2 regions of the Rhizobium zaerense genome follow, and region 1 is predicted to be linked to the other one. Evidence: predicted binding sites of a transcription regulator. Region 1 holds the regulator's gene; the other holds the start of a gene.
What was found. Region 1 encodes HrcA, which represses chaperone genes, less so after heat shock. Its sites were predicted from a motif close to GTTAGCACTCNCNNNNNGNGAGTGCTAAC; they were not measured.
Positions count from the first base shown of each region.

Region 2: a site for HrcA is predicted at 2,812-2,840, ahead of ACS4RR_RS28190 (co-chaperone GroES). Genes of this name have one in related genera too.

Region 1 is NZ_CM132690.1:123,887-128,094, reverse strand. Features, by position in the region: gene rdgB (RdgB/HAM1 family non-canonical purine NTP pyrophosphatase) at 1-600, opposite strand, end outside; gene ACS4RR_RS00655 (VOC family protein) at 601-1,026, opposite strand; gene rph (ribonuclease PH) at 1,023-1,742, opposite strand; gene hrcA (heat-inducible transcriptional repressor HrcA) at 1,871-2,959, shown strand; gene grpE (nucleotide exchange factor GrpE) at 3,071-3,703, shown strand; gene ACS4RR_RS00635 (nucleoside hydrolase) at 3,746-4,208, opposite strand, start outside.
Region 2 is NZ_JBPWQY020000004.1:44,110-48,317, reverse strand. Features, by position in the region: gene ACS4RR_RS28205 (DUF6522 family protein) at 1-228, shown strand, start outside; gene ACS4RR_RS28200 (hypothetical protein) at 285-521, opposite strand; gene groL (chaperonin GroEL) at 576-2,207, opposite strand; gene ACS4RR_RS28190 (co-chaperone GroES) at 2,352-2,666, opposite strand; gene ACS4RR_RS28185 (hypothetical protein) at 2,991-3,281, shown strand; gene ACS4RR_RS28180 (hypothetical protein) at 3,391-3,747, shown strand; gene ACS4RR_RS28175 (DUF2934 domain-containing protein) at 3,794-4,120, shown strand; gene ACS4RR_RS28170 (HD domain-containing protein) at 4,126-4,208, shown strand, end outside.

The DNA of each region.
Region 1 (4,208 bases):
CCGGTGCGACAGCGCTTGCGGCTTGCCGACGTTCCAGCCGTGTTTTTCCTCGCCGCTCATTTCCCCGAAGGTGATGTCGTAGCCCGCAGGCTGGAAGACCGGATCATAACCGAAGCCCTGGGTGCCGCGCGGCGGCCAGACGACGCTGCCTTCCACCTCGCCGCGGAACAGCTCCGTATGCCCATCCGGCCAGGCAAGGCAGAGCACGCTGATGAAACGCGCCCTGCGCTGTTCCGGCTCTGTCGCGCCCGCATCCTGCAGCGCCTTTTCCACCTTTGCCATCGCCATGTCGAAATCGCGCGTGCCGTTGGATGTCTCCGCCCAATTGGCGGTGTAGACACCAGGATCGCCGCGAAGCGCGTCGACCACCAGCCCGGAATCGTCCGAAAGCGCCGGCATGCCTGATGCATTGGCCGATGCGACCGCCTTGATCGTCGCATTCTCCTCGAAGCTCGTGCCCGTCTCATCCGGTTCGACGAAGTTCAGCTCGGCGGCCGATTTGGCGGTGAAGCCGAGCGGCCCGATCAATTCCTGGATCTCGCGGATCTTGCCGGCATTGTGGCTGGCGACGACGATGGTCTTCGTTTCAAGCTTGCGCATTCAGATTTCCTGTTCGATGCCCCAGATTTTAGCCTCCGCGCATTCCAGGCTGTTGCCGGCCGGATCGCGGAAATAGATCGAGCGGCCGCCGTTCGGCCAGCGCACCTCGGATTCGATCGCAACGCTCGCCGCCGACAGCCGTTCAGCCATGGCATCGATATTGCGGCCGGACACCCGGAAACAGGCGTGGCCTTGGCCGTTCGTGCCGTGCGGCGGCACCTGCAGTGCTTCGGGCGCCGGCGGCTTCACCGTTTCCTCGGGATTGAAGATCAGGAGAACGCCGGGCCCACAGCGGAAGAAGACATGCCGGTTGGCGGCGCGGGCGATCTTTTCAAGCCCGAGAACGTCTTCGTAGAACGTCTCGGCCTTATCGAGATCCCGCGCATAGAGCGCCGTTTCCAACATGCCTTCCAGCATGGGGTTCATCCTTCGACGGCTTGCTTCTGCAGTGCCACGAGTTCGCCGATGCCGTTTCTGGCCAACTGCATCAGCGAGGTGAATTCGCCCTCACTGAACGGCGTGCCTTCGGCGGTGCCCTGGATCTCGACGATCCCGCCGGTGCCCGTCATGACGAAGTTCGCATCGGTCTCTGCCGAGGAGTCTTCCAGGTAATCGAGATCGATCACCGGCTGGCTGGCAAAGATACCGCAGGAAATGGCGGCGACATGATCCTTCAGGACCCGGTCGACCTTGATCATGTTGCGGCTTTCCATCCATTTCAGGCAGTCGTAAAGCGCGATCCAGCCGCCGGTGATCGAGGCTGTCCGTGTGCCGCCATCGGCCTGGATGACATCGCAATCGAGCGTGATCTGCCGTTCGCCGAGCGCCTGCAGGTCGACGACGGCGCGCAGCGACCGGCCGATCAGCCGCTGGATTTCCTGGGTGCGACCGCCCTGCTTGCCGGCGGCGGCTTCGCGCTTCATGCGTTCGCCGGTCGCCCGCGGCAGCATGCCGTATTCGGCCGTGACCCACCCCTTGCCGGAATTGCGCAGCCATGGCGGCGTCTTTTCTTCGAGGCTCGCCGTGCAGAGTACATGCGTATCGCCGAATTTCACCAGGCAGGAGCCTTCCGCATGCTTGGAAAAATTGCGCTCGAACGAGACCTTGCGCATCTGGTCGATTTTTCTGCCTGAAGGCCGCATTCTTATCTCCTGGGGTTTATTTGACCGCTTCTACGATTGGCGGCGCTCATTTGCAAATTCCCTTTTGCCACGGGTGTGAGTTTGACTTACTTTTCGGGAAGTATCATCAGCATGGGTTTGAAAGCTTCATGGGCATCAGGTCGACGTCGGTTTCGGATGCCGTAGCTGCGCTGGACGAGCGCTCCAGGGAAATTTTTCGTCGCATCGTCGAAGGTTACCTGGAAAGCGGCGAGCCGCTCGGTTCGCGCAACCTGTCCCGTATCCTGCCGATGTCGCTGTCGCCGGCCTCGGTGCGCAACGTCATGAGCGATCTCGAAGAGCTCGGCCTGATCTATTCGCCGCATGTCAGCGCCGGCCGGCTGCCGACCCAGATCGGCCTGCGCTTCTTCGTCGATGCCTTCATGCAGGTCGGCGACCTCTCCGCCGAGGAGCGCGCCAACATCGACCGTCAGCTGCGGGCCGAAAGCGGCGGCAATCCCGTTGAATCGATGATGAACGAGGCAAGCCGCATGTTGTCGGGCATTTCGCGCGGCGCGGGCCTCGTCATCACCTCGAAAAGCGATCCGGTGCTGAAACATGTCGAGTTCATCCGGCTCGAACCGACAAAGGCGCTGGCCGTGCTCGTCGGCGATCATGATCAGGTGGAAAACCGCATTATCGAGCTGCCGGCGGGCGTCACGTCCTCGCAGCTGACGGAGGCGGCGAATTTTCTCAATGCCCATATGTCCGGCCAGACCCTGCCGGAGCTCCGCAAACAATTGAGCCGCCTGAAGGACGACGTCCGTCACGAGCTCGATGCCCTGTCGCGCGATCTGGTCGAGCGCGGCATTGCTGTCTGGGCTGGGAGCCCGGATGAGGGGAAGCCGACGCAGCTGATCATCCGCGGCCGCGCCAACCTGCTCGAAGGCCTCGCCGGCGCCGACGATCTCGACCGGCTGCGGCTGCTGTTTGATGATCTCGAGAAGAAGGACAGCCTGATCGAGATCCTCAATCTCGCCGAAAGCGGCCCGGGTGTGCGCATTTTCATCGGTTCGGAAAACAAGCTCTTCTCGCTGTCCGGCTCATCGCTCATCGTCGCGCCCTATCGTGACGACGACGATCGCATCGTTGGTGCCGTCGGCGTCATCGGCCCGACGCGGCTCAATTATTCCCGCATCGTGCCGATGGTGGACTATACAGCCCAGCTCGTTTCCCGCCTTTCGCGCAATCAGCTTTGACGCAGCAACCGCCAAGCACGCGGAATTTTCGCTTCTTTGTCACGCAGACTTGATTTTTTTCGGTCAAACCTCGATATCGGGCGCATCTGAAGACACCAACCGGAGACCGTCATGACCGATGACACGACGAAAAACGGACCTGACGCAACTGCGGCCGATGCCGCAGCCGACGCTGCCGCCTACGTCGAGAACGAAACTGCGCAGCAAGAGCCCGCCCAGCCGGACCCAATCGAGCTTCTGAAAGCCGAAAACGGCGAGCTGCGCGACCGCTATTTGCGCCTTGCTGCCGAGATGGACAATCTGCGCCGGCGCACCGAGCGCGAGGTAAAGGATGCCAAGTCCTATTCCGTCGCCGGCTTTGCTCGTGACATGCTCGCCGTCTCGGACAATCTGCGCCGCGCGCTCGATGCCATCCCTCCGGAGACCAAGGCTGCCGCCGATGCCGGCCTGAGCACGCTGATCGAGGGTGTCGAGATGACCGAGCGCGCCATGCTGTCGGCTCTCGAGCGCCACGGCGTTCGCAAGCTTGAGCCGGTTGGCCAGAAGTTCGATCCGAATTTCCATCAGGCAATGTTCGAGGTGCCGAACCCCGACGTGCCGAACAATACGGTCGTGCAGGTCGTGCAGGCAGGCTTCTCCATCGGCGAGCGCGTGCTGCGCCCGGCCATGGTCGGCGTCGCCAAGGGCGGCCCGAAGCCGACCGAAGCCGAAACCAACTCCGTCTTCGACGAGAAAGACGCCTGATATCCCTTCCTTCTGCCTCGTGCAGAAGGAAAAGCCGAAGCGTTAGATGCGGGCGAAGCGTTCGATCAGCAGATCGAAAAAGCCATCCGCATCGACATGGCGCATGACCTTGGCGTTGCGCTTGCGCTCGGTCACATGCCACCAGTCGACGACCGTCATGCCGACGGTGAGTTCGGACTGGACCTCGATCTCGACATTGCAGTCGCGGCCCTGGAAAAGTTCCGGCTCCAGCAGGTAGGCGACAACGGTCGGGTCGTGCAGCGGCCCGCCGTCGGAACCGTATTTCTCGATGTCGAAGCGTTCGAAGAATTCCAGCATCTCGACCATGGCCTTTGCCGGCGCCGTGCCGATCTCGGCCATGCGTTTCACCCGGTCCTTGCGGGTCAGCAATTGATGCGTCACATCAAGCGGCATCATCACGATCGGAACGCCTGAGCGGAAGACGATATCGGCCGCCTCCGGATCGACATAGATGTTGAATTCGGCCGCCGGCGTGATGTTGCCG
Region 2 (4,208 bases), on a different replicon from region 1:
CTGGCGGAGCGGTTCGGATTATCGCTGGCCGATCTTCGCCGCCACATGCGCCATGGTTCCGTCGTCAGCTCCGTGGAAGTCGGGACAGCTGAACACGAGGGGACGAAACGGGTCTCGCTTCGGCTCGGCAACAGGCTTTGGCAAGCCGTTTTGAACGATGAAAATGAAGTGCAGCAGGAGCAGATGACCGTTCTTCGGGGTAAATCCTCCGGATGGCATCCACGCTGACATCATCGTTATGTGTGATATCGCGCGGTGCTTGTGACCTGCAGGCACGGCATTTCCTACCGATCGCTCGTTTCGAAGAGGCCGCGGGCCGCCTCGACCATCGACCGCAGGTGATTGGGGTCGCGCACACCCTGGCGGTAGAGTTCGATGACGATACTCGCCATTCGTTCGGCTTCGTCGCTGTCCTTTGCCACCTGGTATTCGGATCTGAGCTTGTCGAAGACCTGCTGGCAGATGTCGAGATCGCGGGAGTCCAGCGGTACCTGCGATCGGCTTTTGATCGTTTGAACCATCTCTATTCCCTTAGACATGGCCCGCCTGGGGGTGCGGGCGGGCCGGCAGCCTTTTTAGAAATCCATGCCGGCGGCGCCTGGAGGCATAGGCGGCGGCGCGTCCTTCTTGGGTTTCTCGGCGATCATGGCCTCCGTCGTGACGAGCAGACCGGCGATGGAGGACGCATCCTGCAGCGCGGTGCGCACCACTTTCGCCGGATCGATGACGCCCTGGGCATAGAGGTCGCCATATTCGCCGGTCTGAGCGTTCCAGCCATAGGAGAACTCGCTTTTCTCCCGCAGCTTGCCGACCACGATCGAGCCTTCTGCACCGGCGTTTTCGGCGATCTGGCGAGCCGGCGCCTCGACCGCGCGGCGGACGATCTCCACACCAACGCGCTGGTCCTGGTTGGCCGTATTGAGATTATCGAGCGCCTTGACGGCGCGCAACAACGCTACGCCGCCACCGGGCAAAATGCCCTCTTCGACGGCGGCACGGGTTGCATGAAGCGCGTCGTCGACGCGATCCTTTTTCTCCTTCACCTCGACTTCGGTCGAGCCGCCGACGCGGATAACGGCAACGCCGCCGGCGAGCTTGGCAAGGCGTTCTTGCAGCTTCTCGCGGTCGTAGTCGGAGGTGGTTTCCTCGATCTGGGCCTTGATCTGGGCAACACGGCCTTCGATGTCGGTCTTGGCGCCTGCCCCATCGACGATTGTGGTGTTTTCCTTCTCGATCGAAACCTTCTTGGCACGGCCGAGCATGTCGAGCGTGACGGATTCGAGCTTGATGCCGAGATCTTCGGAGATGACGGTGCCGGCGGTCAGGATGGCGATGTCTTCGAGCATGGCCTTGCGGCGGTCGCCGAAGCCAGGTGCCTTGACGGCAGCGATCTTGAGGCCGCCGCGCAGCTTGTTGACGACGAGGGTAGCAAGCGCTTCGCCTTCGACGTCTTCAGCGATGATCAGCAGCGGCTTGCTGGATTGGACGACGGCCTCGAGAACCGGCAGCATCGACTGCAGGTTCGACAGCTTCTTCTCGTGGATGAGAATATAGGGGTCTTCGAACTCGACCCGCATCTTGTCCGCATTTGTCACGAAATAGGGGCTGAGGTAGCCGCGGTCGAACTGCATGCCTTCGACGACCTCGAGTTCGGTTTCGGCGGTCTTGGCTTCTTCGACGGTGATGACGCCATCATTGCCGACCCTTTCCATGGCATCGGCCAAAAAGCGGCCGATTTCGGCATCGCCATTGGCGGAGATTGTGCCGACCTGGGCGATTTCGGAATTGTTGGAGATCTTGCGGGCGTTGGCCTTCAGTTCCGCGACGATGGCGGTGACCGCTAGATCGATGCCGCGCTTCAGGTCCATCGGGTTCATGCCCGACGTAACGGCCTTGGCGCCTTCCTTGACGATTGCCTGGGCCAGCACCGTTGCGGTCGTGGTGCCGTCGCCGGCGATGTCGCTGGTCTTCGAAGCAACTTCGCGGACCATCTGGGCGCCCATGTTTTCGAACTTGTCTTCGAGTTCGATTTCCTTGGCGACCGAAACGCCGTCCTTTGTGATGCGCGGCGCGCCGAACGACCTGTCGATCACGACGTTGCGGCCCTTCGGGCCGAGGGTCGCCTTCACGGCGTTGGCCAGGATGTCGACGCCACGCAGCATCTTCTCGCGGGCTTCGGTGCTGAATTTGATTTCTTTAGCAGCCATGTCCTCACTCCTTCATAGCCAGCCAGAGCAATTCCAGGAAAAGTGCGTTTTCGCTCGGAATTGCGTAAAATAAAAGCTTGGAACGGTTCTGCGTTTCCATGAAAAGCTGAAGCGCTCCAGCATCGACCGATGTCAGCAGGGACCTCAGGCGGCCTGCTTCTTTTCGCCTTGGGCCTCGATGATGCCCATCACGTCGCTTTCCTTCATGATCAGCAGGTCTTCGCCATTGATTTTGATCTCGGTGCCGGACCATTTGCCGAACAGGATGCGATCGCCGACCTTAACGTCAAGCGACTGGATCTGGCCGGCTTCGTTGCGCGCGCCGGGGCCGACGGCGATGACCTCGCCTTCCTGCGGCTTCTCCTTGGCGGTGTCTGGAATGATGATGCCGCCCTTTGTCTTTTCTTGTGAATCGACCCGGCGGACGAGAATGCGGTCATGAAGCGGTCGGAACGACATATCTTCCTCCATCGACAAACAATGATGACGTTGTTCCCGCGGCCGGACCGGATAACCGATCCGGGCGGGTGCAGGTTCGCGCGCGCGCCTTGCGCGAATGATCTGGTTCGAGGGTTCAGCAATTTCAAGAGGCGACGAAAGAAAAATTAGCACTCTCCGCCGGAGACTGCTAACGCCCGACAGGGAACAGACAATCCGCTCCTGCGTTCGAATAAAAAGGCGAATGGCATTGAGGCTTGAATCCGGATTTCGCCATTCCTAGTTCTGTGGTGGCCGAGGCTTGATGAGCTCGGCCACCGTCCCACGTCTTTAGGAGTGAGTGACATGGAAGAGAACACCAAACTGATCAAAGACCTCAGTATCGAGGAACGCGAGGAAATCTTCGTCGATATCGCTCGTACGCTGGAGGACACGGCGCGTGAGGCCCTTGTCGAAGGCAATATGCATTTTGCGGCACTTTCCAACAACATGGCCGAAGCGATCCGCGTCAACGCCGACGAACTCGCCCGTGACGATCCGGAAAATGCCGAGCTGGTATTGCAGCAGGCAACGGCGATGATCTCACAATTCGAAGCCGTGCACCCCTATCGGATGGTGAGCATGGCCGTGCATTGATCGCGCCCCGGGCGATGCGGCCCGCCACCCGCCCAAATCATTCTCTACACGCGCGCGGAACTCTCCTCGTTTGCAGAGGTTATTGGATCACAACATCGAAAGGTGATCCATGACGACTTCTAGATCCAACGTGCCGCCAGAGAGCGGCACGGACGATGCCCGGTCCGCCGATACCGAACGGGCCGAGATCGATCGCCAAAGGGCATTGGCAAACGCCCTGCGCAACGCGAGGTCGGCATCAGATCGCGATAGCGGCACCGTAACCCCAAGCCTGAAGCTTGCAATGGACTATCTTAGCCTCGGTGGCCACCGCCGATCCATGATCGACCACAATATCACCGACGTTCGCCAATGGGATGAGGATCCGCCGGAGGCGGAACGGTTCTGGAAGGAACAGGTGGAAACGCTTCCAAAGGATCAACGCAAACAGGTGGAGGATTTCCTTCCAACCATCAACACGCCTTGAAGAGTCGCTCTTCGGACGGCTCATCCCAATGCGCTTGGAGAAGGCCATGGCTATAGACAAGCACGAGCAGATTCGCCAGCGCGCCTACGAAATCTGGGAGGCCGAGGGCCGCCCGGAGGGCGCCGACAAGCGCCATTGGCTGCAAGCCTGCGACGAACTGGCCGGTGAGGATGAGCACGAGACGCTGCAGGACCTGCTCGATGAAGACGACAGGGATGATGCGGCCCTGCTTCAGGGCGCCGGTGAAAGCGCCGATTTCGATCGGCCAAGAACGAGGCCTGTTGAGGCCGCCAAGGCTCCGGTGCCTGACATCGAGATGACGACGGGCGAAAGACCTTCCACGCGGAAGATCAGGAAGACCGAAGGGCCGTGATCGTCATGCAGCATCTCGACCATGCCATCCAGATCGCACTTACGGCCCATGAAGGTCAGTCAGACAAGACCGGCCAGCCGTTCTTCGA